2 linked regions of the Kordia sp. SMS9 genome follow. The main gene of each other region encodes a partner of the protein of the gene in region 2 in a complex. Links are inferred from orthologs where the notes say so. Each region holds a gene or a part of one and is shown on either strand. Other genes may lie near its edges. The genes, in order: carA and carB.

What was found.
Region 1: the proteins of carB (region 2) and carA are in contact, whole or in part, in a solved structure (PDB 1KEE), measured with the Escherichia coli proteins. The link is inferred for Kordia sp. SMS9 from one-to-one orthologs.

The regions. Positions count from the first base shown.
Region 1 is NZ_CP031153.1:51,777-67,419, forward strand. The notes cover bases 12,685-15,643. They hold carA (glutamine-hydrolyzing carbamoyl-phosphate synthase small subunit), read right to left. Parts: upstream 14,741-15,643; coding sequence 13,628-14,740; downstream 12,685-13,627. Other genes in these bases: eno (phosphopyruvate hydratase), read right to left, coding at 12,685-12,856; KORDIASMS9_RS00225 (hypothetical protein), read right to left, coding at 13,011-13,613; rplQ (50S ribosomal protein L17), read right to left, coding at 14,879-15,349; KORDIASMS9_RS00240 (DNA-directed RNA polymerase subunit alpha), read right to left, coding at 15,410-15,643. Also shown: KORDIASMS9_RS00195 (leucine-rich repeat domain-containing protein), read right to left, coding at 1-6,377; KORDIASMS9_RS00200 (glycoside hydrolase family 9 protein), read right to left, coding at 6,661-9,291; KORDIASMS9_RS00205 (DUF350 domain-containing protein), read right to left, coding at 9,470-9,991; KORDIASMS9_RS00210 (hypothetical protein), read right to left, coding at 9,997-11,043; KORDIASMS9_RS00215 (hypothetical protein), read left to right, coding at 11,236-11,502; more of eno, read right to left, coding at 11,567-12,684. UniProt on the Escherichia coli protein: Small subunit of the glutamine-dependent carbamoyl phosphate synthetase (CPSase).
Region 2 is NZ_CP031153.1:4,617,753-4,633,800, forward strand. The notes cover bases 6,269-9,632. They hold carB (carbamoyl-phosphate synthase large subunit), read right to left. Parts: upstream 9,325-9,632; coding sequence 6,469-9,324; downstream 6,269-6,468. Other genes in these bases: rpmH (50S ribosomal protein L34), read right to left, coding at 9,429-9,587. Also shown: KORDIASMS9_RS19575 (hypothetical protein), read right to left, coding at 1-422; KORDIASMS9_RS19580 (IS1182 family transposase), read right to left, coding at 501-2,033; KORDIASMS9_RS19585 (restriction endonuclease), read right to left, coding at 2,307-3,251; KORDIASMS9_RS19590 (transporter substrate-binding domain-containing protein), read right to left, coding at 3,486-4,928; KORDIASMS9_RS19595 (hypothetical protein), read right to left, coding at 5,436-6,059; KORDIASMS9_RS19610 (DUF2892 domain-containing protein), read left to right, coding at 9,759-10,322; KORDIASMS9_RS19615 (helix-turn-helix domain-containing protein), read right to left, coding at 10,892-13,000; KORDIASMS9_RS19620 (ankyrin repeat domain-containing protein), read left to right, coding at 13,232-13,822; KORDIASMS9_RS19625 (acyltransferase family protein), read left to right, coding at 13,880-14,983; KORDIASMS9_RS19630 (hypothetical protein), read right to left, coding at 15,149-16,048. UniProt on the Escherichia coli protein: Large subunit of the glutamine-dependent carbamoyl phosphate synthetase (CPSase).

The sequences.
Region 1 (15,643 bases), 4.6 Mb from region 2 along the record:
GCAACCAACGCCGCGTTGTCTGCAATGAGATAGTTAAGGTTTGTGTTTTGACTTAGATCTAATTCACCCAAAAAGTTTAAGCCACAGTTTAGGATTTCTAAAGCGGCAAAGTCTTCTATTCCTGTAAGGTCAAAAATACCCAAATTACGAATGTTTAGGTCGTTTACCGTGTTGATGTTTGCTGTGGTTACGTAATCGTCTAAGGTGGTATCTAAGCCTAAATCGATCAATGCTTGTTCAAAGTTATCATCTGGCACGTAGGTTTGTCCTGGAATTGAGTTTGTAGATACACAGATGTCGAATGTCGTATTTGCATTGGCTACATGTGAATATACTTGTATATAGTAGGTATTTCCTATGGTTAATCCTGTTGCTTCACCTTCTAATGCATCTGTACAGTAAATAGCATCTGTAATGTTTCCGCAGGTATATGTTTCTGCATCAATTAGGGCGTGCCAAAGAAAGTTTGGCGAACCTGTTAGGTTTTGCAATGCAATTTTATGCGTTGTTTCGGTGGCAACAAAACTAAACCACACATCCGTAAAGTTTACATTATTTCCAAAACACTGTAACGAATTAGAGTTTGTTGCACCTGCCATTGTCGCGGCTATTACATTGTTACATGTAGCATCACTTATTGGGACGTTAATTGCGTCTACACATTCATCATTCGTAAGATACCCACAATCTGTACTAAAACTTGTTCCTGGAGTAATATTTGTCCAATTTGCAGTACTGTAGGCAGCATTATCTACTTGAATGCAGGTTAGGTTTGGCGTATCGGTAGCTAGGAAAAATACAAAATTCGTATTGTTTCCATTTTGCAAGTTTAATTGTGTAAGCAATGGACTGTTTCTACAAGATATCCATTCAAATAATGGGTTTCCAGATACATCAACGCTTGTCACTAGACTCTGCGAAGTACTTAATTGTCTCAATTCTAAATTGGCTGTTACGTCAATTTCTGATATAGGGCAATCTACAAATGACAATCGTTCTAAAGCTAAGTTGTTGGAAACGTCAATTTCTGAAACTGGTGTATAACTTATATTTAATGTTTTTAAGTTTGAGTTGTTAGATACATCAATACTTCCTAGTTGCGGATTGGTAAAAATACCTAAATCTACCAATGCTGTATTTTGAGATACATCAATAGTCGACAATTGATTGTTTGATATGAATAGTTGCACCAACGCTGTGTTTTGTGTAAAATCGACGTTTGTTAGCGTATTGTTAAATGCGTGAACAAGGGTAAGTTGTGTATTTTGCGTGATATTTAAGTTTGTAAGATTGTTTGTTTCACATCTTAATTCTTTCAACGCTGTAAAATCTTCAATTCCTGTTAAGTCGGCAATACTTCTTTCTGAGATGTTTAAGTTTTCAATGCCAGAAATATTTGTTGTTGTTACGTAATTATCTAAAGTTATGTCATATCCGAGATCAATGAGTGCTTGCTCAAAGTTATCATCTGGAACGTATGTTTGCCCTGGAATTGCAAATGAAGTCACACAAATGTCAAATGTAGTATTTGCATTTGCTACATGTGAATATACTTGTATGTAGTACGTATTTCCTATTGTTAATCCTGTTGCGGTATCTTCTAATGCATCTGTACAGTAAATGGCATCTGTAATGTTTCCACAGGTATATGCTTGAGCATCAATTAGGGAGTGCCAAAGAAAGTTTGGCGAACCTGTTAGGTTTTGTAATGCAATTTTATGTGTTGTTTCGGTGGCTACAAAGCTAAACCACACATCCGTAAAGTTTGCATTGTTTCCAAAACACTGTAGCGAATTAGAGTTCGTAGCACCAACTATTGTCGCTTCTATTACATTGTTACATGCAATACCACTTATTGGGACGTTGATTGCGGTTACACAGGTATTGTTTACAGGAAAACCACAGTTTGCACTGAAATTTATTCCAGCATCTACATTACTCCAATTGGCTGCACTATATGCTACGTTATCTACCTGAACACAGGTAAGATTTGGTGTGTTTAAAGCAAAGAAGGTTGTAACGTTTGTATTGTTTCCATTTTGAATATTTACACTGGTAAGTGTACTTGTATTACTGCAAAATAAGCTTACAAATGCTGGATTTTGAGATACATCGATCGTAGTTAATTGGCTTCCTACGACACCTAAATTTTGTAGTGCAACATTCGCAGTAAGATCAACTCCAGTTATGGGACAATTTGACACGGACAAACCTTCCAAGTTTAGATTATTTGAAACATTTACTTCTGATATCTGTGTGCTATTTATCCTTAAATTTTTTAAAGCTGCGTTTACAGAAACATCTATTGTTGAAATTTGGCTATTCGCAGTAACAACTAGCGTTTCTAGTGCTAGGTTTTGAGAAACATCAATTGTTGTTAATTGGTTGTATCCAAAATAGGCACCTAATAATACTGGATTTTGGGTGATATCAATTGTTGTCAATGAATTTTCTTCAACAGATAAACTGGAAAGTAGTGGATTGTTTGTAACGTCTACGGCAGAAAAATTGTTTTTATCTAGTGTTAAAAAGGCCAAAACAGGATTTTGAGTGACATTTATTTGGCTTAGTGAATTTTCTCCTACATCTAGATTAGTTAATCCAGCGTTTTGAGTAACATCGATAGACGTAAATAAATTTTTTGAAATGTTTAGTGATTCTAGAAGTGGATTTTGAGTGACATCGATAGTTGTCAATAAATTTTCTTCAACAGTTAACCCTCTTAAGAGTGGATTTTGAGAAACATTGATAGTTGCTAGTGAATTTCCGGTAAGTAATAAGAATCTCAATTGAGCGTTTTGAGTAAGATCTACTGTAGTAACATTATTGATTGAAAAATCGAGCGACTGTAATGCTGTGAAGTCTTCAAGTCCTGTTAGGCTTGCGATATTTTTGCCTACTACGTTTAAAGATGTTATGGTGTTAATATTTGCCGTAGTTACATAATTGTCTAGCGTTGTATCGTATCCGAGATCAATAAGTGTTTGCTCAAAGTTATCATCTGGCACGTAGGTTTGTCCAGGAATTGTATTTGTAGACACACATACGTCAAATGTTTCCGTTGAATTTGCTACATCTGTAAATACTTGAATGTAATAGGTGTCTCCAATCGTTAATCCTGTTGCTTGTCGTTCAAGTGCATCCGTACAGTAAACTGCATCCGTAATGTTTCCACAGGAATACGTTTGTGCGTCAATAACCGTGTGAAATACGCTAGAGTTTATTCCTGAAGTATTTAATATTTTAATATCGTGTGCTGTATCTGTGGCAACAAAACTGTACCACACATCTGAAAAACTATTCGTGTTTCCAAAGCATTGGTATACATTTGAGTCTGTTGCGCCTGCCAAGGTTCCTGAAACCGTTGTGTTGCAACCGCCATCACTTATTGGTACTAGAATCGCGTCTACACATTCATCATTTTCAAGATAACCACAATCCGTACTAAAACTTGAACCACTTGATATCTGTGTCCAATTGGTTGTACTATACGTTACATCATCAACCTGAATACAATTCAATGTAGAATTGTTAGTTGCTACAAATGTTGTAAAGTTTGAATTGTTTCCGTTTTGAACATTTAATGATGTTAGTTCATTTGCATGACAATCTAAACTTCTTAGTACTGGATTTGCTGATATGTCTAAACTTACTAGATCGTTTATTCTCATAGATAAGAATTCTAAATCTGGGTTTTGAGACAAATCAATTTCGTCGATACCATTACTCCAACAATTTAGGAGTGTTAGTTTTGTATTGTTGGTTACATCTAAACTTTGTAACCCATTGAACATTCCTGCAAAAATTTCTAAATCAACATTTTGTGAAACATCAATACTTGATAAACTATTTTGTTGGAATCGTAATATTTTTAAGACAGTGTTTTGCGTTATATCAATAGCTGTTATGTTATTTAGTCCGAAGTCTAAAATTTCTAAGACTGTGTTTTGAGTAACATCTAAACTTATCAAATTATTTGATGTACATTTTAAATTTTTTAATGCAGTAAAACCTTGGATTCCTGTTAAATCGGCAATATTTTCACTTGAAACATCTAACGTTTCAACCGTGTTAATGTTTGCCGTAGTTACATAATCATCTAAAACATCATCATATCCTAAATCAATAAGTGCTTGTTCAAAGTTATCATCTGGCACATAAGTTTGTCCTGGAATATTTAGTGTGGATACACAAACATCAAATGTTTCCGTTGAATTTGCTACATCTGTAAATACTTGAATGTAATAGGTGTCTCCAATCGTTAATCCTGTTGCTTGTCGTTCAAGTGCATCCGTACAGTAAACTGCATCCGTAATGTTTCCACAGGAATACGTTTGTGCGTCAATAACCGTGTGAAATACGCTAGAGTTTATTCCTGAAGTATTTAATATTTTAATATCGTGTGCTGTATCTGTGGCAACAAAACTGTACCACACATCTGAAAAACTATTCGTGTTTCCAAAGCATTGGTATACATTTGAGTCTGTTGCGCCTGCCAAGGTTCCTGAAACCGTTGTGTTGCAACCGCCGTCACTTATTGGTACTGGAATCGCGTCTACACACTCATCATTCGGTGGAATTGGTGATGGATTACAATTTGTACTGAACGTAAGTCCCGGATCAATATCTGTCCAATTTGTAGTACTGTATGCTACATCATCCACTTCTATACATGTTAAGTTTGGGTTGCCAGTTACGTCAAAAAAGCCACCGATAGCACTTGGAAGTATGGTATTGTTTCCGCTTTTCAAGTCTATACCTGTCAGTGCATTGTTTGAAGCTTGTAATGAAACTAGTTGCGTATTATTTGACAAGTCTAAATATTCAATTGCGTTATTGTCACAATAAAATTGTTGCAAAGCTTGATTGGTAACAACATTTATACTTGTTAGTGAATTATCGTCCACAAAAAGACCTTTTACATTCACATTTTGAGAAACGTCTATACTTGTCAGTAAATTGTTCGTTAGCACAATATTCTCTAATGCAACGTTAGCAGTAAGATTTATGGCTGTTAATTGTGTTCTTGAGAGATTTATATAATCTAATACCAAATTCTGACTCAGATCAAGAGTGCCCAAAGGATTCAGCTCTGCTCGTAAATAGTTAAGTGCCGTATTTTGTGTGAGGTCAATTGTAGTTAAATTATTTACGAAGCATTCCAATCTTTCTAACGCTGTATTTTGCGTTAAGTTTATGCTGGTAAGCTCGTTAAAATAACATTTTAATCTGCGCAATGCTACATTTTGAGATAAATCTAAACTCGTCAACTCATTGCTTGTGCAATTTAATTCTTCCAGCGCTGTAAAACCACCTATTCCTGTAAGGTCATGAATTTGACGACTGGATATAGAAAACACTTCAATCGTATTTATGTTGTTTGTTAGTACATAATTATCCAATACATCATCAAGTCCTTGATCTATTAAGTATTGCTCAAAATTATCATCTGGCACAAATGTTACGTTTGTACAGTCGTTTTGTGTAAAGCTAACTCCACTATCAATGTTCGTCCAGTTCGTTGTACTGTATGCAGTATTATCAACTTCAATACAAGCTAAATCAAAATTATTTAAAGCGTTGAATGACGTTATGTTAGTATTGTTACCGTTTTTTACACTTAGAAATGTTAAGTCATTGTCGCTACAATTTAGTAAAGTTAAACTGGGTTGATTTTCTAGATTGATAGAACGAATTGCATTGTTATTACAAATTAAAATTTCAAGTGCTGTAAACGCTTCAATTCCTGATAGACTTGTTATGTTTTTATTACTGATATTCAAGTCATTTACTTGGTCAACATCGGCAACTGACACATATCCATTTACCGTTCCCGAATCAATTCCCAAATCAATTAATGCTTGTTCAAAATTTGCGTCTGTTATATAAACAATGTCTGCTGGCAAACAAGAAACAGTTAAATCAACCGCTCCAATACTTGTTGGGTTGTATCCTGTTATTGTAATATAATATGTCGTTATTCCATCAGATTCAAAGGTTCCATACGAACGATATCCGGGCCCACATTGGCCTTCATTGTCATCATTTCCTGCCACCAAGGTTAAATTTCCAGAAGTTCCCGTGTATATTAAATACGAAGTATCGTATCCAGAAGCACATAAATCTAACGTAATGGTTTCAGGAATTCCATTACCTGTGTACGAATACCAAATATTTGGTGCATCTAAGTCTGCCCCAAAACCATCAGGCGCATTGTTTTCGTCTAACGTTGCTTCAGCTGTTGATGCTGTATAATTTCCTCCACAACTTACCGGAATAGCGTTTGCAAAGTTGTCGTTGGAAGGTGGCGGTGTTTCTGTAGTTGCCCAAATGATGTTTGTAAAAATCAATAATGCAAATAGTAGTCTTAATCTCATGTATAGGATTTAATCGGTTTGTAAAAATGCATGTAAAGTGTATCAACCAATTTTCAAAATACATGGTGACATACATTGAGTTCTTATTGTAAAATGAAGCTATTTTGAGCAAATTTGTCTGGGGAAGAATTTGCATTTGCTAAAGTACTTAACTTATATATTCTTGACGACTTTACACGGGGGAAATCACTCGTAATTTATAAATATCTATTAGTAATACTGAAAAGAGCCACTTTATGCCTGCATAAAATGACTCTTTTGTCTATAATTAACTTTTTTTTAGTTATCGAATGTTTACTTCTTTCGTGATAATATCATCGTCTAAGTTTATTTTTAAGATATAAATACCTTCCGTGAGCAAACCTGTTTCAATTTCAATACCGTTTTCAGCAAAGACGCCGTTTTGTTTGAAGTCTATTTTTCGTCCATTAATGTCGTACAACCATGCTTCGTTGAATGTACTATTGGATTGCCAGTTGACTCTAAATATTCCGTCATTCGGATTTGGATATATGACGAGTCGTTGTGTTTCATTAAAAGGATTTTCAGGAACATTCAAAATTAAATCTGGATTGAATATCGAATTAAGATATCCATAAAACATCATGCTTTGTATAGTATTTTGATGAATCGTAAATTCTGATTGTAAAAAGTAAACTCTAGCATCTAAGTTCATTTCCATATATGGCCAATCGGCAATTGGTGGCGACATGACAAAGTTTTCTTGTCCGTCCAAATGATGCGTATATAATGGAATTCCCGGAATTGCATTTCCTGCGTTGCTCATGGCTGCATCGTGCAATACTTCTCTGGAATACCGCTCTGCACCAAACAAATCGGCACGTGTAATGTATACTTTGTTTTCAGGATTTCCACCTAATAACATGTCGTTGCTTGACAACATTTTATTGAGTAATTGCGTGTCTTGTGTGTGATAGTGCGACATGATTTGCGGCATCAATTGCGGCGTAGAACCAGTAGTACCCAAAATTGGCGGTTGGTATTGCGATTTTATGAAACGAATTGGTTTTAGACTGATATCGTCTGTTCCCCAAACAGCACTCCAGTAATTGATGGCTTGAATTTGTGTGCTTTGCAAATTGATGGCAACTGCGTCAAAATTTCCCCATTTGTCTTGCGGAATCACGCTAAATATCCAGTTTGCTAACGATTCATCATATATTTGATATTGATAGAGTAAGGTTGTCGGCGTTGTGACTACCGAATTGTTGAGATAATAGTCCAAATATTCTTGCATACCTGTTAAACTGTATAAAGCTGCCGTTGCTGACAGTTTTAAATCTTTTACTTTTCCGGCGTAACTGATTCCTTGAAAAAATTGATCTAAATCTGCTATTGTGACATTGGCATTTGCCCAATTGTACGCGTTAATCGCTTCGTTTTTATACAAATCTGCTTGATTGTTTGCATCGCCAGCAACACTTAATGCTTGTGAAAACAAAGCTGCTGCCGTTGCATACACGTACGAAGCCGCAGGATCTTCTTTATATACATACCACATTTGCTCGGAAGAAGAATTTCCTGAACCATCGTTGTAAGATGGCCCGTAATAACCGTTGGTTTCTTTTCCACCACAAATTCCGCCTGTAGGTCCTTTGGTACGTCTAAAAAAATCAAGTGTCCATTGTACTTCGTCTAACACATCTGGAACATTATTATTATTTTCTGGAATGTTTAAATCGCCATCCAAGAAACCATTTGGTGCGAGTTGATATAAAAATGCACCGTAAATCGGTAAGTTTAAATGTTGAATGTACACATCAAAATCGCCTGCATCAAAATGTCCACCACTTCCCCATGGCATTGTATCTGGAGAAACCATCCAAGCAGTCGCATTTGTAGGGTTGACAGCCGTAGTAGCTTGTGCTGGTAATTGTATAAAGCTTTCGTCATCACCAAAATCTACATCCATACGTCTAAAGTTGGAATATGTAATTTCAAAACCATCAACACCAGGCACATGATCTACTGGTTTTACAAAAGGTGCATATTCGTTTCCGCGATCAAATCCGCTTCGTTGATATAGTAAACTGTTGGAAATGGTTTTATACACATCGTCATAGACTCTATCTGATATTTTAAAAGGAAACGAACTTCCAATGCCTTCAATGACAATTTTATATTCTTCATCATCACTTGTCGGAATGTTGATGCCAACAGTTGAAAAGTCAAATTCCCACACAGGAGAATTGTACCAATATTTCGTAGCAAAATCTTCTGAGTAATCTGCCAACGTATTTTCCATGCGAAACTGCAATCCGTTATTGCCTGTTCCTGTATAGATGATTTGATTGTCTGAAGCACGCACTACATGACAGGTTGCGCCAATAAAGTTTGTAAAATCTTCATAGTGACTGTTCGCTGCATTGTTTTTTCCCAGCCATTGCGATACGTAGGCAAATTTTTCAGTAGCACTTGCTATCATTCCCACTTGATTGACATGAATACTTTCCGAAAAGGTATTGAAGGTATCAAATGTGAGCGAAAAGGTGTTTTGTTGTGTGTTTATATTGGAAACATTTATGGTATATGTTTTGCCATTTTCCATCGCATTTGGCAATCGTACATATACATAATACTCTTGCAAAGCTACTTGTTCTTTTGATTTAAAAAACGTTGCTATAGCTTGTTGTGGCGTTGCATACAAAGCATCATCCAAACTTGTAATCGTAAAGTTTGCAGGAAGTAATGCTTGTGCTTCATCTATTTGTCCATAATAGCTTGCATTGGGCGCGCTGTAAACGTAGAATTCATCAAAGTTGGTGAAATCTTTTTCGCCTTCATCAAAACGCAATAAAATAGTGTTTTCACTTACGGGCGTGATGGAGATCAATTGCTGTGCTTGAAGCAATATGGGTATGAAGCATATTAGAAGTAGTGTAATTTTTTTCATGAGCTATCCTTTTCTTTTAAAGATACGAATAGTCTAATTTTTTGTAAAATGCTTTGGGTATATTTTAACTATAAAATTGATTATCAATATTATAAGTGATTTTTATGATGTTGATATTTTTCCTGTTTTTGTATACGTTTTGCTGATACTTTTCTGTTTGAGTAACCTCATATTCACACTACGCCGTATATTCCGTAACCACAGGTTGTGGTAAGAAGAGTTCAATCAAAAATACCAAACTGTCTTTGGCAATGATGGTAATGGAAATTAAAATGGTAGCGAGTAAAATCGCGACTGCTAAATTATTTTTTCTTAACTCACCAACTTCATCTACGTGTTTCGTCATAGATTTTGTCAACATAAATGCGCTAAAATGAATGACACCTGCCAATAAAAAACCAACAAATAATGATAAGGAAGAGTATTTTAAAACTTCTACAAATAGATTTTCTTTTGCATGCACTTTCAACATGCCAATCGCATTGATGATAGACGGAATGATTCCACTTAGCAAATACCCTGTACTAAAGATAATTCCTGAAAAGAAAATACTCAATGCCAAGTTGGAATCGTTTAAGTTTTCTTCTTTCAGTTTAAATATTTTGATCAGTATTTTATAGGAAATAAAGAAGATGACAATCGCCAAAAAGATAGAGAGTACGAGTTGACTAAGTGCTAAATAGAATACATCTGTGTTCATAAGTTTTATTTTTTATTGACTAATACAAAATTCCAATAGCCTACATTTGACACCTTTGCTGGCAAATTTCCTATTGTATAATTTTTTGCAGTCGTTTCTACGAAATAATATTTTTTTCTGTTACGTGTTTTGTATTTTCCTGTGGAAGGTATATTGATTCCCAGCACAGAATGTTTGTATTGATTGCTGTTTAAGATAGCGACATCATATTCAAATTTTGCTAATAATACAAATAGCAATACCGTTCGGGAGTCGCAATCGCCTTGCAAGCTGGCGCTGAATTCTACAGGTGCAAAAATTCCGAGTCGCACATTTCCCACACATGGAAATTCTTCACTTCCATCACAAGGTGACGATTTTATATAGTTGTATTGAATGTCTTGAATGCTGGTAATGATCAATTCGGCAAATTGTCTTCTGTTTAACTTTTTTTGTTTTTGAATTTTGCTAAAAGAATCGTACAAATGTTCCAATAGCGGTCGATCATGATCTGCCATGTGTTTGTAAAAAGTTCCCCAAGAAAAGTTACGCGTATAGCGAAAGCTGTGGCGATTTTTTTTAGATTTTTGCACGTTGTTTTCGGCTATTTTGAAATCCATCCGATGCCAATTGCCTGCAAAATCACGCCAAGATTGTTTGTTGACAATGTAGCGAATTTCATTTCCATTTTCGGTTGTAGTAACGATTTCTGTTTTGTCTGTATCGTTCTCTGTTTCTTTTATTGTTATTTTATTTCCTGCATTTTTTTCGAGAATTACCATAACAACAGAGAAAATGGCAAATACAATGATGATTCGGAAGAAGTCTGAAAAAACACCTTTTATTACTTGTTTGTTTGAAGTTGATTTTCGCTTTACTTTTTTCCAAATATAGCGCAGTACAAAGAAGCTACTTGCCGTGACCACCAATAAAGATATTCCCTCTATTTTTACATTATACGTTAAGTAAATGAGTACAATGATTAAAAATATGGTTGCCAAAATTGCCATTATTCCTGAAAAGAGCCGTTGAAAACTCACAAGACAGCCATTTGGTTTGTTGTTGTCGGTCATGTCATAAAGATATTATTTTTTTTCGTTTTTTTATTTTTTTGTTGATTCGTTTGTTTTAAAACTTCCACTAGTAATACCAATTTACACCTAGATTCTTTCAAAATACTGACCTATAACATATTAATTACGGAAAAACCGTAATTGACTCATTTTCTTTTTTTATAACTTACTCTAAATCAACACTTTTATATTATGAAAAAAAAGAATTTGAAGAGTTTAACGCTCCGTAAACAATCGGTAAGTAATTTGAATAAAACATTTGGAGGCAATGCCTCTATAGATGTGTCTGACGTCATCAATACGATTATCGACTTTACAGAAAAGTATACGAGAGTATTTTCGTATTGTCCGCATGTAACCTGTGGTTGCCCAGACCCAACCATACCGCCATTGACCGAAGGTATTTTAACGTGCAGAGCAACTGCTTGTGAAGAATTAACTTGTGTAACTTGCGCGTAAACTAAAAAAAGCGGTCGAATTTGTATGAAATTCGACCGCTTTTTTATTGTATGTGTGTGAAGTATTAGCTTATTTTAAAAGCTTTGTCTTGTGGATAGTATGCTACTTCTCCTAGTTCTTCTTCAATGCGTAACAATTGATTGTATTTTGCCATTCTGTCTGAACGTGACGCTGAACCTGTTTTGATTTGTCCTGTGTTTAAGGCAACTGCTAAATCGGCAATCGTATTGTCTTCTGTTTCCCCAGATCTGTGCGACATTACGGAAGTATATCCAGCGTTGTGCGCCATGTTTACCGCTGCAATGGTTTCTGTCAAGGTTCCAATTTGGTTTACTTTGATTAAGATTGAATTTGCGATGTTGTTTTCAATTCCTCGTGATAAACGTTCTACATTCGTTACAAATAAATCGTCTCCAACCAATTGTACTTTGTCTCCAATTTTTTCTGTTAGGTATTTCCAACCTTCCCAGTCGTTTTCGTCCATTCCATCTTCAATAGAAATGATTGGATAGTTAGCCGCTAATTCTGCTAAGTAATCTGCTTGTTCTTTAGACGTACGTACTTTTCCAGTTTCCCCTTCAAATTTTGCATAGTCATATTTTCCGTCTACGTAAAATTCCGCCGCAGCGCAATCCAACGCAATCATGACTTCATCCCCTAGTTTGTATCCTGCATTGGCAACTGCTTTTGAAATGGTGTCTAGTGCATCTTCCGTACCATCTAAGGTTGGCGCAAAACCACCTTCATCACCTACAGCGGTACTTAAACCCCTGTCGTGCAATACTTTTTTAAGATTGTGGAAAATTTCCGTTCCCATTTGCATCGCATGTGTAAAGTTTTTTGCTTTTACAGGCATCACCATAAATTCTTGAAATGCAATTGGCGCATCTGAGTGCGAACCTCCGTTGATGATATTCATCATTGGTACAGGTAAGGTATTTGCAGAAACACCACCAACATAACGATATAAAGGCATTCCCAATTCATTAGCGGCTGCTTTGGCTGCTGCTAAAGAAACACCTAAGATTGCATTGGCTCCTAAGTTTCCTTTGTTTGGAGTTCCATCCAAATCGATCATTGCTTTGTCGATATGATTTTGTTCAAATACAGAAACTCCAATTAAAGCATCTGCAATGGTTGTATTTACATTTTGAACAGCTTTACTCACTCCTTTTCCCATGTACGCGTCTCCGCCATCTCTTAATTCTACTGCTTCATGTTCTCCTGTGGATGCTCCTGATGGTACTGCGGCTCTTCCTAAGATTCCTGTTTCCGTTATAACATCTACTTCCACCGTAGGATTTCCTCTTGAATCTAATATTTGTCTTGCGTGAATGTTGATTATTCTGCTCATTTTTTTGTCTTTTTCTGTTGTTCTTCTAGGCTAATTTACGAAACTATATCAAGTTTTATAAGCTTTGCCGTTGCTTTTATGGATATGTTAGCGATGTTTGATTTTTGCCTTTTTTTATGAAATGCGAAAACGTTTTCCCTAAAAAATACTGCAACTATTTTCTCGTGAATAACACGATATTCTCTGTTGATTTGAACGCATACGAAAGCGATTTTTCCGTAAACGATTTGTCTGCATTGTAATTTACCAACGCTGCTGCGTTTGGTACTTCCAATTTCCATGCGCCTGATTTGGACAGTTTCCCTGGAATGATCATTGCGACTTGTCCGTAGGTTTCTGACATATCTATAGCAATGGTAGCGTTTCCGTTATTGGCGGCAGATTGTGCTTTTATCAAGACTTCTTGATTGCTAGCTTTTCCTAGTTTTGTCCACGAATTTGATCGTTTGACAATCGCCTGAATGCTATCATATACTTTGTATTGATCGTTTTCATTTTTAAAATCATCCAGCGAATAAAATTCAGAGATCATTTCTGTAATGCTGTTACGACAATCGTTTCTGTTGGTAGCTTCCGCTTTGCATTGCTTGAAATAGGCAATCGTTGTTGCTAAGAATTGTTCTTGATCTGTAGAAAGGTTCACTTCTACAACCTTGGTTATCTTTCCACTTTTAGAAGCTTCTTTTTCAGATTTTGAATCGTTTTTACAAGAAACTATCAATAGTAGCACACTTATAATCGAGAGAATTCGCTGCATATTGTTGATTGTGATTAAACCGTTTTTACTTTTTGAATGTTTTCTATAAATTGATCGAATAGATATTCTCCATCATGTGGTCCAGGACTTGCTTCAGGATGGTATTGTACCGAGAAGCAATTTTTGTCTTTGATGCGAATTCCTGCAACGGTATTGTCATTCAAATGTACATGTGTAATTTCTACATTCGGATTCGCTTCTGTTTCTTCTCTATTGATGGCAAAACCGTGATTTTGCGAGGTAATTTCTCCTTTACCTGTCAACATGTTTTTTACAGGATGATTGATTCCGCGGTGTCCATTGTGCATTTTATAGGTAGATATTCCGTTTGCCAATGCAATAACTTGATGTCCTAAACAGATTCCAAATAATGGCAAGTCGCGGTCAATAACTTCTTTTGCTACTTTGATGGCACTTTCTAACGGTTCTGGATCGCCAGGTCCGTTGGATAAGAAGTATCCATCAGGATTCCATGCGCTCATTTCTTGAAAGGTTGTATCGTACGGAAATACTTTGATGCATGCATCGCGTTTTGCCAAGTTTCGTAGAATGTTTGTTTTACAACCAATGTCTAACGCTGCAATTTTGTGTGTTGCGTTTTCGTCTCCGTATATGTATGGTTCTTTCGTAGATACTTTCGAAGCCAATTCTAAACCAGCCATGCTTGGCACTTTTGCTAGTTTTGCTTTTAATCCTTCAATATCGTCTACATTTGTTGAAATTACTGCATTCATGGCGCCATTATCTCGAATGTAACTTACCAATGCTCTTGTATCTACATCTGAGATTGCGAATAGATTGTATTTATCTAAGAAATCTTTTAGAGAACTGTCGGCCGCATGTCTAGAGAATTCGTAACTAAAGTTTTTACATATTAAACCTGCAATTTTTATACTATCCGATTCCATTTCGTCTTCTGCGGTTCCGTAGTTTCCAATGTGAACATTTGCTGTTACCATCAATTGTCCGTAATACGATGGATCGGTAAAGATTTCTTGGTATCCTGTCATTCCTGTGTTGAAACACACTTCTCCGAAAGCCGTGCCTGGTTGTCCAATTGCTTTTCCGTAAAAGATTGTTCCATCTTCCAAAAGTAATAGTGCTTTTTGTCGATTTTGGTATTTCATATTGCTATGCTATTTAGTTGTGTTAGTGTTGTATGTATCAGTTGACACTGATGTTACAAAAATATGGCTGTTTTGAGTATAAAAAAAGGGATAAACTTAAAAAAGTTTATCCCTTTATGTATAATGACTATATTTTCATTATTCTTCTTCGTTAGAAGCTTGAGTTTCAACTGGCGGAGTAGTTGTAGCTTTTTTACCACCTCTTCTACTACGTCTAGTTGTTTTCGCTTTCTTCTCAGTGTTGTACGTTTCGTTGTAGTCCACTAATTCGATCAATGCCATTTGTGCATTATCTCCTAAACGATTTCCTAATTTGATAATTCTTGTATATCCACCTGGTCTGTCTGCAACTTTTACCGCTACATCTCTGAATAATTCAGTGACTGCATATTTGTTTCTAAGTTTACTGAATACCAAACGACGATTGTGCGTTGTGTCTTCTTTTGACTTAGTTACTAATGGCTCCACAAATTGCTTTAATGCTTTCGCTTTTGCAACTGTTGTGTTGATGCGCTTGTGCTCGATTAAAGAACAAGCCATATTTGCTAACATTGCTTTTCTATGCGCCGTTTTTCTACCTAAGTGGTTTACTTTTTTTCCGTGTCTCATGACATTTGTTTTTTACCTTTATCTTGCTACAACTCGTTTGAGGAGCAAATTACAAAGGAATTAATCTTTATCTAATTTGTATTTTGATAAGTCCATTCCGAAACTTAAACCTTTTACGTTTACTAGTTCTTCTAGTTCCGTTAAAGATTTTTTACCGAAGTTTCTGAATTTCATTAAATCGTTTTTGTTGTAAGATACTAAGTCGCCTAAAGTATCTACTTCTGCTGCTTTTAAACAGTTTAATGCTCTTACAGAAAGGTCCATGTCTACTAATTTTGTTTTTAGTAACTGACG
Region 2 (16,048 bases):
TCGATTTTTTCCTCAAACTTTTCATTAAAATTGTTTATATAATCATCTGACTGTTCAGCGAGAAATTCCGAAAAGTGATTAATTCCAATTGAAAATTCCAAGTCAATGATTGAGTCTGTATTCGGTTTAGTTTGAAAATAAGCAAATTGTCTCAGACTGCTTAATCCTCTATAATATCCGAGTGTATTTCTTTCTTTATTAAAAATATGACAGTAAAGTTCGTAAGGCCTTTTCTGTAAATAATTCCAACTAGATTTAAATTCAGAGCACGATGTGTCGTTCCAAGAAATAAAATATCCGCCAGGTTCAAATTCCAGATACATTTCTATTTCCATTTTCATTTGGTCAATATTCAATTTTTTCGGTTTGTCAGAACAACCAAATAGAATTCCAAAAATCAGTATGTAAATTATTCTTTTCAAGATTTTCCCAAATTACGCAAAACGGCAGTCTGTCTCAAAACTACCTATTAAGATTCTAATTTACACTAAATTTTAAAATTACGCAGCTATTTTAAATACTTCTTGTCTTTTATAGAATAATGATTTTAACACGCCAATATTGCTCTTTTTGGGCTCATGTAAGCGGTTGAGCCTTCTAAAATGGCACAAACAGTGTTTTTTGCTACTCCTTGAAGCTTTACGGATATTGATAATTCTTTTCAGATTATAGGCTAAAGCAATCAATCCAAAATCAGCAGATGCCGATTCAATTGTTCGTTTCGTAATAATATAATCAAAACCCCATTGTCTTTTAATGGTTCCAAAGGGATGTTCTACGATAGCTTGTCGCTTTTTGTATGTTGTTTCATTGGTTTTTACTCGTTTTGCATTGGCTTCAATTGCATAGGCATACTGACTTCGCTGTACGATCTTTCCATTGACTTTAGCTGTTGTACATAAGTTCCTAACAGGGCAAGTTTTACATGCCTTGGTTTTATATTGTTTGAACTTATAGTTACGTGTCTTATACCAATTTTGGTTACTTGTTAGTTCTTGTTCTTTTGGGCATATATAACAATCTTTGTGCTTATCATATTTAAAATATTCTACATTATATTTAGGATCAGGAGCTTGACTGGCTCTTCCTATATTTGGTATAGCTACTAAAGTTTTTATTCCTAATGTATGTGCAGTATCAAATTCACTTCCTGTATGATATCCTTTATCGTAAAGAGCTGTAAACTGATGATGCCTTAAAATAGATTTAGCTCTTCTGAGCATCATTCCCATTGCTTTTTTATCGTTTTGATTGGTCACTTTATAATCAATAAGTATGTTATGTTTTTCGTCAACAGTAGTTTGTGCAGTATAGCAAACTTCTGTTATCATTCCTCTTACTATTTGATGTCTGCTGTCTGGATCACTCGTAGATAACTGAGGATTTTCAGTAGTTGTATCAGCTTCTAATTCTTGCTTTATCTGCGTATACTTAACTTGATGTCGTTTATGATTTTCAATATTTTTCTGAATTTGAGCTTTACTATCATTATCAGCAGTAGCCAATTCTGCATTGTATTGTGATAGTTTTTTATCAATATATGCTAAATGCCGTTCAATCTTTTTCTTATTGTAATTATTCTTCTTGCTATTCTGCGCTCTTAATTTGGTAGAATCACCCGCGATAAGAACTCCACCAATCAAGTTAAAGTTCTTTGCAATGGTTACACTTTGCCTGAAAACTCGTTTGATAGCTTTTGGATTTTCTTTTCTAAAACGCGCTATCGTATTATGATCTGGTTTAAGATTTTTCAAAAGCCACATCACTTCAATATTTCGGGAGCATTCTTTTTCCAAAACTCTGGAGGATCGAGTGCGATTCATATACCCATAGATATATAACTTTAGTAAATCAGCAGGGTTGTAAGGTGGTCTTCCTTGAGAAGCTATGGCATCAAAACCTAATTCTTGCAAATTAAGTGTGTTGACAAATTCGTCTATAAATCGTACTGAATTATCTTGAGGTATCATATCGTCAAGACAAGTAGTATATAATGTAAGTTGTGTCCTAGAATCTCCTTTTAAATATTCCATACTTAAATATCGGAATATTTAAGATAAATAGAAAATTATGTGTGGGTTTTGAGACAGTCTGACGGTTTTGTGTATGGCTCGTTGCGTACAAATTAGCAATTATTTTTCGGATGAAACACAAGCAGAATTTTTAAATTTTACTATTAATATTTTTATTGGAAACCGTCAAATTTAAAAATTTGGCGACTTTCCAAAAACGCCCAAGCCTTCGTATTAGCAATGACTTGCGCTATTTTTTATATACAATGTTATACAAGCTGGCTTTTCCGATGTTTAAAGCCAATCCATTAGTCCATTTTGAAGATAGAATTTTACTTTTTCTTTTTCTTCGGTCGTTTGTTCTCTTGATATATGAGGATAAGCATTTAAAAAAAGTCTTTTTAGTTTATCAAAGACTTCGTCATTTGCTTTTTCGCCACCTTTTTGAAAAGAATTCATCCAAGCCATAAGTTTTTTAATGTAGGTAATTGGTGATATAAAGTCAGTAATGTCAACCCATTCGTCCATCATCATTTCATCCTGCATATATTTACTTTTCAAAATAGCATCGCATTTACCTTTACAACTATAATAAGCCTTCTCATATGGATAATGAACTGGTGGTTCAACATCAAAATCTGAAAATCTTCTCATAGTTACAAATATTCCCATTTTAGTCTTTAACAAATCTTCATTACAATACTCACAATGAATGCTTGTTTTGTCTGCAAAAATTTTGGCTGGTTTTGGATTTTCTACTTTGTATTTCTCAAAACTAATAGGAAAATATCTACTTGCTAATCTAATTCCCTCTGGTGATTCCAGCATTATTTTTTCAATTCTTTCTTTATCAAATGAGTCAATTTGAGTTTTCTTTTTAAGTCCCTCAAAGTTTTTGCCTAAAGATGTTGCTGGCAATGTTGAATAAAACCCTAAAAATCCGTCACATTCGTGAACACTAATTCTATCCAAAATATTTGGTTCATCTGAGTCATTAATAGATTTTCCGCTATGTGCATAATGTTTACAACTAACTAACCATTTGATGTTAGTCACTCCTGAAATTCCGTGTCTCGATTCTTGAACAATTAAATCTTTTTTTCCATCAGCTCCTCTGTCAGGTTGTTGAATGATTTCGTATCCCAATATTTCAAGAAAATCTCTACTGAATAATTCAAACGTATCTTGGTCGCCATTCCCAGTATTTGCTTTTGGTATTTCCTTAAAATCTAAAATCATAGAGTTGTTTTTTTTAGCTTGCTTGTAACGTATGTATAACAAGAATTACTGTTATCATACTGAATTTAGTAAATAACAGGTACAAATTTCACAACAACTTCCTGTTATTTTCCATAAATGTAAAACAAAACCCACATATACACAATGAGGTTTTCCGTAAAGAAAAAATGATTCATGAATTTATGATAAAAATAGACTCTTACCTATACTTGTTTTTAAGAAGTTGCTTGTTTTTTATTGCGGAATAAATTGTTTGTAATGTTCGTAGCGTAAAAATATATTTTTCACATATTTGTAGGGTTCTGTTCCTCTGACAAAGCCATGTTTCACGACTTCATCTGAGTAGTATTTCTTTTCTGATAATTTTAGTATGTACTTTTCCACATTTTCGTCCCACCGATTCGGATCATCTCCATTTTTTTCTGCCAAGCGCATGGCATCAAAAACGTGACCTGCACCACAGTTAAACGCCGCTAGAGTGAATTTTATTTTTTGGATGGAATCTTCAACAGTTTCAAACTTCTCGCGCATACTATCCAAATATTTTACGCCACCACGTATATTTTCTATTGGGTTTAAACTGTTGCTTACACCAACTTCTTTTGCCGTAGCTGGCATCAATTGTATTAAACCGCTTGCGCCTGCCCACGACTTTGCTTTCGGATTAAACCGTGATTCCTGATATATTTGAGAACATAGAAAACGCCAATCCCATCCTATTATAGCAGCATTTTCTTTTATGATAGCATCGTATTTACTAATTTTATTACTGTTTTTGCTGTAAAAATCGCTTTTAATTCTTCCTCTGTATGATTTCCTACTTTTAAAATATTTATTGTAAATAGCATAGTAATCGTTTGATTCTTTCTCTTTAATAATCCAATTGTTTATGGCTTTTAGTAATTCAGGAGAATTCTGTCGTACCGCCCATGCAATGCGTTGCGAAAACGAAATTCTGGTATCAATATGAAGTATTGGATAATAGGTTTTATTGACAGCTGCAATGTTATAATCAGCCACTGTTCTCTCAATTTCGCCATTGACAACCATTTTAATTATTTCGTCCGTAGTTTTATCTCCTTTGATATATTTTATTGGAATTTCTGAACCAATTTCGCCCTGTAAGTTTTTAAGTCTTTCAGCATACGATGAGTTTTCTCTAACCCATACGGTATCGCCAATGAGTTCCAATGTATTTGAAATTACATGCTTATCAATTTTATAACCTGGCAGTGAGCGCCAATTTTTGGGCATTCGTTGTACTAAAGCTTGGTGCGTAACATAATGGTTTTCCGTAAAACTTACCAACTTTTTTCTAGGCTCAGTGATCGTTAAACCATAGGCTATTAAATCGCCATCACCATTGTTCAACATGTCAAATAAATCATCAATATCTTTGGCAATTGTTATTTTCAGTTCTAAGTCTAAGTCTTTTGCCAAGCGAGATAACAGCTCATACTCAAAACCCATTGGCATTCCTTTGTATAAAAAATAACTTGTAGAATTGTAAATAGCGATGGCATGCAAAACACCATCTTCTTTGATAGCTTTTAAGTCTTTAGTCACTTTATAAGGCAAAGCGGTTTCATTACCTTCATTAAGATTTTTGTTTCCATCAGAACAGCTTGAGAGCAGTATGAAAACGGCAATAAGTAAGACAGTTATTTTTATATTCATATCCTATAAAAATAGCGAATTAAATAGCCTGTGCCAAAATTTGTTTAGACAATTAGATGATTGGATATTAAATAAACTGAGAAAAGTTTATTGTAAAAGTAGAAGAGAAATGTCTTTACATACTTCGAGAAAGCTCAGTATAAAAGCGATCGTGAAAAAATTTGCCTCTCGTTAGTTCCACAAACAAATTGCTTCAGCACTATCATTTTTCTTAATGGCATTTCATAAAAAAACGCTCCCAAAAACCGAGTTAGGTTCTGGGAGCATTTTTTATATTATACCAATTTTACTTTAAGATGCGAAGTTTCTTTGACATTATAGAACGCTGCGAATGTTTTGCATAGCCTTAGTTACGGAAAATAGTCGCGAAAAAATAGAATGCTGAATGAACGAGCTTATTTGTTACATCTTATAGTAGAATTGGTATTAGTTATGATGAAAACTCTTTGTAACCATTAGAATTAGTTTCCTAATTAGGGTACTTAACTAATATTTTTAAAGAGTTTATTAACAGTTTTTCCCGCAAACCTTTGTTGTAAATGTACCAACTTGCACTTGAACATTGGCACAATCGCCAATATTACTAATTTCAGCACTAAGATAACTAGCGACTGCGTTTGAGACACATTGTTGCGGATTGCTCAAGTTTCCACAGGAAGCTAGTTGTGTATATCCCTGCAGACATCTAGCAAGATCAATATTTTCTAAATCGCCAGGTACGCTTTTTGCATACGTATTTGTTTTTTGATCAAAATAGTGCGCGCTTAGTATCTTCTTAGTGTCTGAATTAAATTCAATTATACCTAAAATCACTGCTTTTCCGTCTGAAAAGTTGATATCCAGTAGTAAATCTGTAGTTTCAGAATTTTTAATCAAATCGTTAGAATCGGTAATGATATGATGCATTGCTGCGTCAATTTTACCTAATAATTCTTCTTTGTCAGTATACTTAAATACGTTGATTGCTTTGCCAAAGGATGATTTGCTCAAATCAATTTCAATATTGCTAAAATCTATGTCAGTTTGATCTTGAGTATTGGTAGATTCTTCAGAACAAGCATATATGCTTACCATTAAAATGATAAGTGCAAAACTCTTAATTAACAGATGGTGTTTTCTTTGGAATTTCATGATTGGTTAGTTTTTTAATGTGTGTAATGTTTCTTAAATAAATGTTTTTTCGTGTGTACGAATTAAAATTATTTACCTTTACAAAACCTGATTTAATAACATCTTGCAATCTTTCAAGTATCATAAATATAAGAATTTTAAGCTTAAAAAACAGTTATTTCTTACAAATTTAAGAAACTATTTTTCACTTTCCTTACGGTTTTCCACAAGAATGCAACTTTCAAGACAAAATAAAACGCTCTCAGAAAGCCATTTGGTTTCTGAGAGCGTTTTATTTTAGTTATACGTTGAAACGTTCCAAAGTACATACAATAAAGAATACTGAGCGAAGTTAAACACACAGCACTGAGCCTGTCGAACACATTGGCACTGAGCCTGTCGAACGCGCTGCACTGAGCCTGTCGAAGTGCTACTTACTCAAATACATTTTTCTACGTGAATATAAGTTATAGAAATCATCGTCTTTTAAGCTGTCAATGAATAAGATGCTTTCTCCTGTACTTTTCATTTCTGGTCCTAAACGCTTGTTTACGTTCGGGAATTTGTTGAAAGAGAATACCGGTTGCTTAATAGCATATCCTTCTAATTGCGGATTGAAATCAAAATCCGTCACTTTCTTCTCTCCTAGCATTACTTTGGTGGCATAGTTTACATACGGCTCTTTGTACGCTTTCGCGATAAAAGGAACGGTACGTGATGCTCTTGGATTGGCTTCAATGATATACACCATATCGTCTTTGATGGCAAACTGAATGTTGATCAATCCGACAGTATTTAATGCTAAGGCGATCTTTTTTGTGTGATCTTTGATTTGCTGCATGACAAACTCGCCTAAGTTAAACGGCGGCAAAGTAGCGTTAGAATCTCCTGAGTGAATTCCACACGGCTCAATATGCTCCATGATTCCAATAATGTACACGTTTTCCCCATCGCAAATCGCATCAGCTTCCGCTTCTATCGCACCATCTAAGTAATGATCTAGTAGAAGCTTATTGTTTGGAATTTTACGTAACAAATCGACCACAGTTTCTTCCAATTCTTGCTTGTTGATCACAATTTTCATTCCTTGTCCACCCAACACATACGAAGGTCGCACCAAGATTGGGAAATCTAATTCGTCTGCCAATGCCAACGCTTCATCTGCGTTTTCAGCTACTCCAAATTCTGGATATGGAATGTTGTTTTCTTTTAATAAGGTTGAAAAACTTCCTCGATCTTCCGCTAAATCTAACGATTGGAAGGTGGTTCCTATGATTTTAACGCCGTGTCTGTCTAGCTTTTCCGCTAGTTTCAACGCCGTTTGCCCACCAAGTTGCACGATGACACCTTCAGGCTTTTCATGTTGAATGATATCGTAAATATGTTCCCAATAAACAGGTTCAAAATATAATTTATCTGCTGTATCAAAATCGGTCGAAACCGTTTCAGGATTACAGTTGATCATAATGGTTTCATACCCACATTCAGCCGCAGCTAACACGCCATGCACACAACAATAATCGAACTCAATTCCTTGTCCAATTCGGTTTGGACCTGAACCCAACACAACAATTTTCTTTTTGTCAGAGACAATACTTTCGTTGTGAACGTAACGCTCACCATCAGCAGTTTCAATCTCTGCTTCGAATGTAGAATAGTAATAAGGCGTTTTTGCCGTAAATTCTGCCGCACAGGTATCTACCAATTTGTACACGCGTTTAATACCTAATTCTTCACGCTTTTTGTACACTTGACTTTCCCAACAACCCAACATGTGTGCAATTTGTCTATCGGCAAATCCTTTCTGTTTGGCTTCTAACAGTAAATCTCTCGTGATGGTATCAATGGTATTGTGAGATGAAATTTCTTTTTCAAGATTGTATAATTCCTCATACTGCTTTAAGAACCACATGTCGATTTTTGTAATTTCGAAGATTCTGCTCAAAGGAATTCCCATCTGAATGGCATCATAAATGACAAAAACACGATCCCAAGAAGCGTTGGTCAACTTGCTGATGATTTTGTCATATTCTTTATATCCTTTTCCATCGGCTCCTAAGCCATTACGTTTAATTTCAAGTGATTGTGTGGCTTTGTGAAGTGCTTCTTGAAACGAACGTCCAATTCCCATCACTTCACCAACGGCTTTCATTTGCAAGCCTAACGTACGATCGGAACCTTCAAACTTGTCAAAGTTCCATCGTGGTATTTTTACAATTACATAATCCAACGTTGGCTCAAATAAAGCTGATGTCGATTTTGTAATTTGATTGTCTAATTCGTCTAAGGAATACCCAATTGCCAATTTTGCAGCAATTTTTGCAATCGGATATCCAGTCGCTTTACTCGCCAAAGCAGAAGAACGCGATACACGCGGATTGATTTCTATGGCAATAATATCTTCTTGATCGTCTGGACTTACGGCAAACTGCACATTACATCCTCCTTCAAAATCCCCAATGCTACGCATCATCAAAATCGCCATGTCACGCATTTTTTGATACGTACGATCAGATAAGGTCATAGCCGGCGCAACAGTAATTGAATCTCCTGTATGAATTCCCATCGGATCCATATTTTCAATAGAACAGATAATAACAACGTTATCATTTTTATCGCGCAACAACTCCAATTCGTATTCTTTCCAACCCATCATTGCTTTGTCAATCATGACTTCGTGAATGGGAGATGCTTCCAACCCGCGACGTAACAATTCGTCAAAATCTTTCGGGTCGTATACTATAGAAGCTCCTGCTCCACCTAAGGTATACGAAGCTCTAATTACTAATGGAAAACCAAAATCTTGGGCAATTTCTTTTCCTTTTAAGAACGATGTTGCTGTGGCTTGTGGTGCCATTCCGACACCAATTTTCCCCATGAGTTCTCTAAATTTTTCACGATCTTCTGTAATGTTAATCGCTTCAATATCAACTCCAATGAGTTTGATTCCAAAATCTTCCCAAATTCCTTTTTCATCGGCTTCAATACACAAGTTCAAAGCAGTTTGTCCACCCATTGTTGGTAAAACGGCATCAATATTTGGATGCTTTTTCAGCACTTCAATAATGGAACGTGTGTTTAAAGGTTTTAAATATACATGATCCGCCATAGAAGGATCGGTCATGATGGTTGCAGGATTTGAATTGATTAAGATGGTTTCAATTCCGTCTTCTCTTAGTGAGCGTAATGCTTGTGATCCTGAATAATCAAATTCACAAGCTTGACCAATGACGATTGGTCCTGATCCAATAATTAAAATTGAATTTAAGTCTTCTCTTTTTGGCATTATGTTGGTTTGTGTTGTGTTGCGTAAAAATAAAAAAACATTGGGTACAAAAAAAGGTGTCGCTTATAAAAAAACAACACCTTATTTGTATAACTAGTATATCATTATTTCTTGTGTCTCAATTCAGATGACACAGAAATTTTCTTTCTTCCTTTAGCTCTTCTGCGGGATAGCACTTTTCTTCCGTTAACAGACGCCATTCTTTCTCTGAAACCGTGCTTGTTTCTTCTTTTCCTTTTTGATGGTTGAAATGTTCTTTTCATTACTTAAAATATCTTTAATTTCTCTTGAATTTAATTATGATCGCACGCGAGATTCCTTTCCAAAAGTGCGGCGCAAATATACAAAGAGTTTTTACTTTAACAAACAGAATTTAAAAAATATTTCCGATTGTTTTTTATACATTTGCAACCTCGATAACTATATACTGATTTATGTTCAACAAAAATATCAAACTTATCATAGCTGGAGGAATTTTTGCCTTCGCAATTTACCAATTTTATGAAGGATATATTGGTAATGGAATCTTTTTAATTTTACTAGCAGCCATTTTTGTTTTATTGTACTTTAAGAATGAATTTATTTTATTGTCATTTTTAAAACTTCGTAAGCAAGATTTTGATGGTGCAAAACGTTTGTTGGCGCGTATTAAGAATCCGCAAACCGCACTGACACGCAAGCAACAAGGCTATTATTATTATTTACATGGAATTATGGCTTCGCAAAGCAATTTAACCGAGGCTGAGAAAAATCTGCGAAAAGCGGAAAAACTCGGTTTAAGCATGTCGCACGATATGGCAATGGTAAAAATGACCTTAGCGGGAATTGCGGCACAGAAGAATCGTAAGAACGAAGCGAAGATTTTAATGAAAGAAGCGAAAACGCTCGATAAACGCGGAATGCTGACCGAACAGATTAAAATGATGGAACAGCAAATGAAACGCGCTGCAAGTGCTCCAAAACAGCATTATGGCAATCGTCAGATGCGAAGAAGATAATATTTTGATGTACGATGTACGATTTTTGAATGTTATAATTTGAAAGTCTTATGATAAAATTTTTAAACGCTTTTTACATGTTGTAGGAAGCGTTTTTTGGTGGTGAAAACTAAACGTCAGTCGACTGCCAAATCTGTATTTCGACAAGCTGAATAGCGCTGTCGAGAACAACTATGAATTGTGAAATTTTCTAAGAACGAAGCAATTCAACATGTAAAATTTAACATTTAAAATCCAACATTGCTTATGATTCGTCCTTGCGAGAATTTTTCACATTGAGCGGAGTCGAAATGTGAAATTCGTGGCAATCTGTTACTTTCAAAGCACAATTTTGTTTTTATTGAAACAGATTACTTTGTCATACTTCCGCGTAATGACGTTTCTAAGATTGGATGTTTGTAGTATGAAACGAAGCAATTCAACATTTAGCACATAGAATTTCAAAGTACTTCTCGATACAAATTTGTTGCACAAATTCACTCGAAGTGACGGTTTGTTATTCGAAGTAAAAGACTTGTAAAAGCAATTCAATATGTAAAATTTAGCATTTAAAAACATTCAATCAAAAATCACAACAATCCATTTTCTTCCAAGGTCTTTTTGGTTTCTGCATGGTTTTCCCAAAATCGATCTTTTATTTTTTGGAATGTGGCATTGTATTCGGGATGTGTTTTAAGTCCGCGCATTAACGGATCTGCTTCCCAAAATAGAATCAACCAATATTGAAAGTTGTTTTTAGTTGCAAACAATTTTAACTGTGCAATCGCTGCATCTTTGTCGCCTTCGTATAAATAACGCATTGCCACACTTGCCGATTGGTACATTGACGTATCATTTTCACAATAAGTTATATATTTATCGTAATGCTTTTTGGCTGTGATAGAATCGCCCATTTTTTCGTAGACAATCGCGATTTTCAAGTTTTCTTGCGGAAAGATGTCTATTTTTTGATCGCTTTGAAGCGCATTGTATTTTTTGTAATAGTGGTACGCCGTTTCATAGTCTTCTTCATAGTAGTGTACCTTTCCTATTTCCTGTAAAAGGTCAATTCGCAACGTATCTTTTTTCCATTCTGTGACTAACTGATTTGTACACTTTTTGATGTCTCTATGTTTTGCATAATTGATATATGCTTGAATATACTTCGTAAATTGATTTTGCGGATTGTACGAATGTGCTAGCTTCATATACGTGTCTGCTTCGTTCACAAATCCACTTTGAATCAACGCATTTCCTAAGTGCAAATAGATAAAACTTTTACCAACAGAATCATTCGCTTGAATGTTGAGTTGAATGCCTTTGAGCGCATATTTTAAATATTTTTCCGTATTCGGAATGGCTCTCGCATACAAATCTGACAAGATTAAAACGACTGCAGCAGCATTTGGGTTGTATTCCAACGCTTTTTCCAAATGTGGAACCGCCAAATTGATCTCTCTATTGTTGACATAATATAAAGCTTTCGCGATGAGACTTTGATCTGATTTGGAATCGTACAATAGTGCTTTGTCTGCGTTTTCATTGAGCTCGTTAGTATATTTTTTTTCGCGTTGATAAACGTCCAAATAAAAGTACGCCATCGCTGCTTTAGCGTATGCCAACGAAAATTTCGGATCAAGTTCCGTGGCTTTTTTGAACAATTCTATGGCTTCAAACAAACTTTCTTGGGTTTGTTTTTGTAAAGGCTCTAAACCTCTTAGGAATACATCATACGCTTCTAGGTTTTCAGTAGGTTTTTTATCAATTTGTGCCAATTCCGCAGGCGTAACCGTAGCTTGTATAGACATTGCAATTTTTTTGGCAACGGTATTTTGCAATGAAAATATATCAACCAATTGATGTTTGTATTGTTCTGTCCAAATGGGCGTATCATTGGTTGCATCAATGAGTTGAATGTGTAATAAAACCTCATCGTCAATTTTTTGTCCGCTGCCTTCTACAATATAATTGACATTCAATTCGTTGGCAATTTCTGCAATGGTTTTGGTCGTATTTCTGTATTTTTCAACGGAAGTGCGACTGATCACGCGTAAGTCTTCTATTTTTTGCAGGTTGTTTAAGGAAGATTCCATCAAACCATTGACAAAATAATAATTTGTGGAGTCGCTGCTCATATTTTTAAATGGCAATACCGCGATGGATTTTGCACGATTTTTTGTTGGCAAATCGTCGTTTGATTGTTCCTTCCATAAAAAACTAATCAACACAATAGTGATCGCAGTAGCGACTACAATAATTTTGTTAAAGTGTGCATTGAAAAAACTTTTTTGCGAAGAATAATTCTCAACACTTTTTGATGTTGTCATTATCGTTTCTTCCGTAATTTCTTCCACAGATGCCAACGGTTTTTTGCGAATTTCACCAGGCGGCACACCATACAATTCTCTAAAACATTTGATGAAATACGAAGTATTGCCAAATCCGACTTCATAGGAAATTTCAGAAACGGTCAATTCGGTTTCGACTAATAATTCCTTGCCTTTGCTCAAACGGATGTTTCGGATGAATTGACTAGCAGAAAGTTCCGTTTGCTTTTTTATTTTTCGCAGCAAATTCGATCGGCTCATGTTGGTTGCTGCTGCCAATTCTGAAACACCAAATTGCTCATTGGAAATGTTTTCCAACACAATCGCTTCTGCTTTCGCTAAAAAGTCGCCCGTAAATGAAGTTTTTGACATGTTTTTATAGCTTCCAAACGAATATATACAATTTCTTGAAACTTCTCAGTTTTGTGATTGATTTTGTGTGATGAAACCTCGTTTTGCGTCATAATTTATATTGTTGCGCCATAATTTTCACGCGTTCCCCAAACTTTATATTTCTTGAATCATCCGTGTTTATTGATGCGTCACGACTTCTCGCATCTTTGTATCAACAAAATAATACTATTCACTTTTAAATAACTTATTATGAAAACACCACAAGTATTCTTTACAAAAATCATCTTTATGTGCATTGTTGCAATTGTTGTTTCTTTAACTTCTTGCGCACAAGAAAACAATTCAAAAACAACTGCAAAAAACGATCAAACGGCAACGGTTGAAGCTCCAAAAATGGACATTCAATCGGCAATTATCGCTGGAAATTTAGACATCGTACGACAGCATATTAAAGCGGGAAGCGATCTTAATACAAAAGAAGCTATGAGCGGCTCTACGCCATTAGTTACCGCAATCACTTTTAATAAACTAGACATTGCAAAAGCATTAATTGACGCCAAAGCAGATCTGTCTATCAAAAATAACGACGGTTCCACAGCTTTGCATACCGCAGCGTTTTTTGGACGTGTGGAAATGGTACAACTTTTAATAGATGCTAATGCTGACAAAACCATCAAAAATAATTTTGGTGCAACGGCTAGAGAAATTGTACTAAGTGATTTTGCGCAGTTAAAACCTATTTACGAAATGCTCATCTTACAATTAAAACCAATGGGTTTTACATTGGATATTGCAACTGTTAAAAAAGCGCATCCTGTCATTGCGATGATGTTACAATAACATCTCGTATTTAGAAGACGCATTCAAAGAAAAATTCACCTTAAAAAACAACTCCTTATGGAATCTACCACTAGAAGACACGATATTGATTGGCTCCGCGTTATTGCGATTGGTTTATTGCTTATTTATCATATTGCCATCATTTTTCAACCTTGGGCCATGTTTATCGCTTTCATTAGAAGTGAAGAACTTTGGGATGGTTTGTGGAAACCGATGACCATGCTTAACATTTGGCGCATTCCGATTCTATTTTATGTATCGGGCATGGGATTGTACTTTGCAATGCGCAAGCGAAATTGGTTGCAATTGATTGCAGAACGCAGCAAACGTATTTTAGTTCCGTTTCTGTTTGGAATCGTAGCCATCACGCCTTTGCACATGTTTGTGTTTCAGAAATATTACAAATTAGCCTTGGATTATTATCCGCACTTTGGACATTTATGGTTCTTGGGGAATATTTTCTGCTATGTGCTACTTCTGTTGCCTGTATTTTTATGTTTGAAGAAATCTGAAAATGGTTCTTTTAAAAAGTGGCTTACAAAGGTATTCAACAATCCTTTTGGCTTGTTATTGGTAAATATTTTATTTGTGATTGAAGTCATGATTTTACAACCCAAACCGTTTGCCATGTATGCAGAGAACTGGCACGGATTCTTTTTAGGCTTGTTGGCATTCTTTTTCGGATTTCTGTTTATGCATGCTGGTAAAACCTTCTGGCAGAATGTCACCAAATGGCGATGGTTGTATGTTGGGATTGCCGCCGTACTATTCACCATTCGATTTGTAGTGTATGCTACCGAAGCACCTGGCTATTTGACCGTTATAGAATCAAATTGCTGGATTTTTGCCGTATTCGGATTTTGTCACAAATACTTAAACAAACCTAGTAAAACACTGTCTTATTTGAGCAAAGCGGCGTATCCAGTGTATATTATTCATATGCTAGTGTTGTATTTGGCAGCCATGTTTATATTGCCGTATCAATTGCCAGCGTACGTGTCATTCATCATCATTACAGTGATTACCTTTGCGGGATGTTTTATCATTTATGAACTGATTATCAAGCGAATTCCTGTGTTACGACCGTTATTTGGATTGAAATGGAGTTTTACCATATTTCATAAGAAGAAGCCGAATACACTACAAACTCTAGAGGAATAAAGAGTTTCATCATTCTTATACCAATTTACACCACTAGTAAAATGCACTTTTTTTTCACCAGAATTTCTATATCATCAAAAAACGAACAGTAATCAATCCATCATTTTAAATGTAAATTGGTATCATAGAAACTGGTGAAAAAGATTTTGCAGAAATCGCAAACAACTACTCCTTTTTCATTCGATAACGCAAAATATCTTTGGTCAGTTGTGTGTCATCAGTAACAAAATGTTTCAGCAAAGACAGTATTTCTTCATTTTTATGATGTTTCGAAATCAACTCGTACGCCATGAATTGAATGTCTTCTTTGGGCGCAATGTCTTTATTGTATTCGTGCGTCAGTGCTTTTAGGAAATTGCATTCGTTTGCTGTGTTTGTTCGTTTGGCTTTGAAATCGTGCAATTCTTTTTCAAGTGCCGCTTTGTTTTTGAAGTTGGCAAAATAGTTATTTGCACAATTAACCGCATCTTTGTTTTCGTTCCAACCTTTGAGAAGCAATTCGTTTGCCGCTATTACATTGTCCATTTTTTTGCGATATAACAACGATGCTTTTACATACTGATAGTTTTTTGAATAGTCGTCTACAACAATTTGATAATGGTGATTCGCTTTCTTTGTATCGTCCATTTTTTGGTATAAATCGCCTACTTTTTCGTTCATATTCAACTCTTTATACAGTTTGATAGATTTTGTATAGGAGCGCGCCAATTCATAACATTCTGCAGCATCTTCTTTGTAATGACACTTTTTTAAATACACATACGCAGCTTCGTTATACAAATGTCCATCTTTTAAAATGGAAGCTGCTCTGTATGGATTTTGCAACAATCGCAATTGCACATACGCTGCTTTTTTGAATTGTTTTTTTTCGATGAAATCATTTGTTATTTTTTCATAATACTGCGCCAAGGTATCAAATTGACGATCGCCAATGGTAGAAGTTCCGCCTGCGCCGCTGCCTCTTGAAGTATTGTTATCTTCAAAGAGAAAGTTTAACAAAAGGATGAATCCAAATAAAACGAGTGCCAAAATGATGAAGCCAACCAAAAAGCTGGGAAAATCATT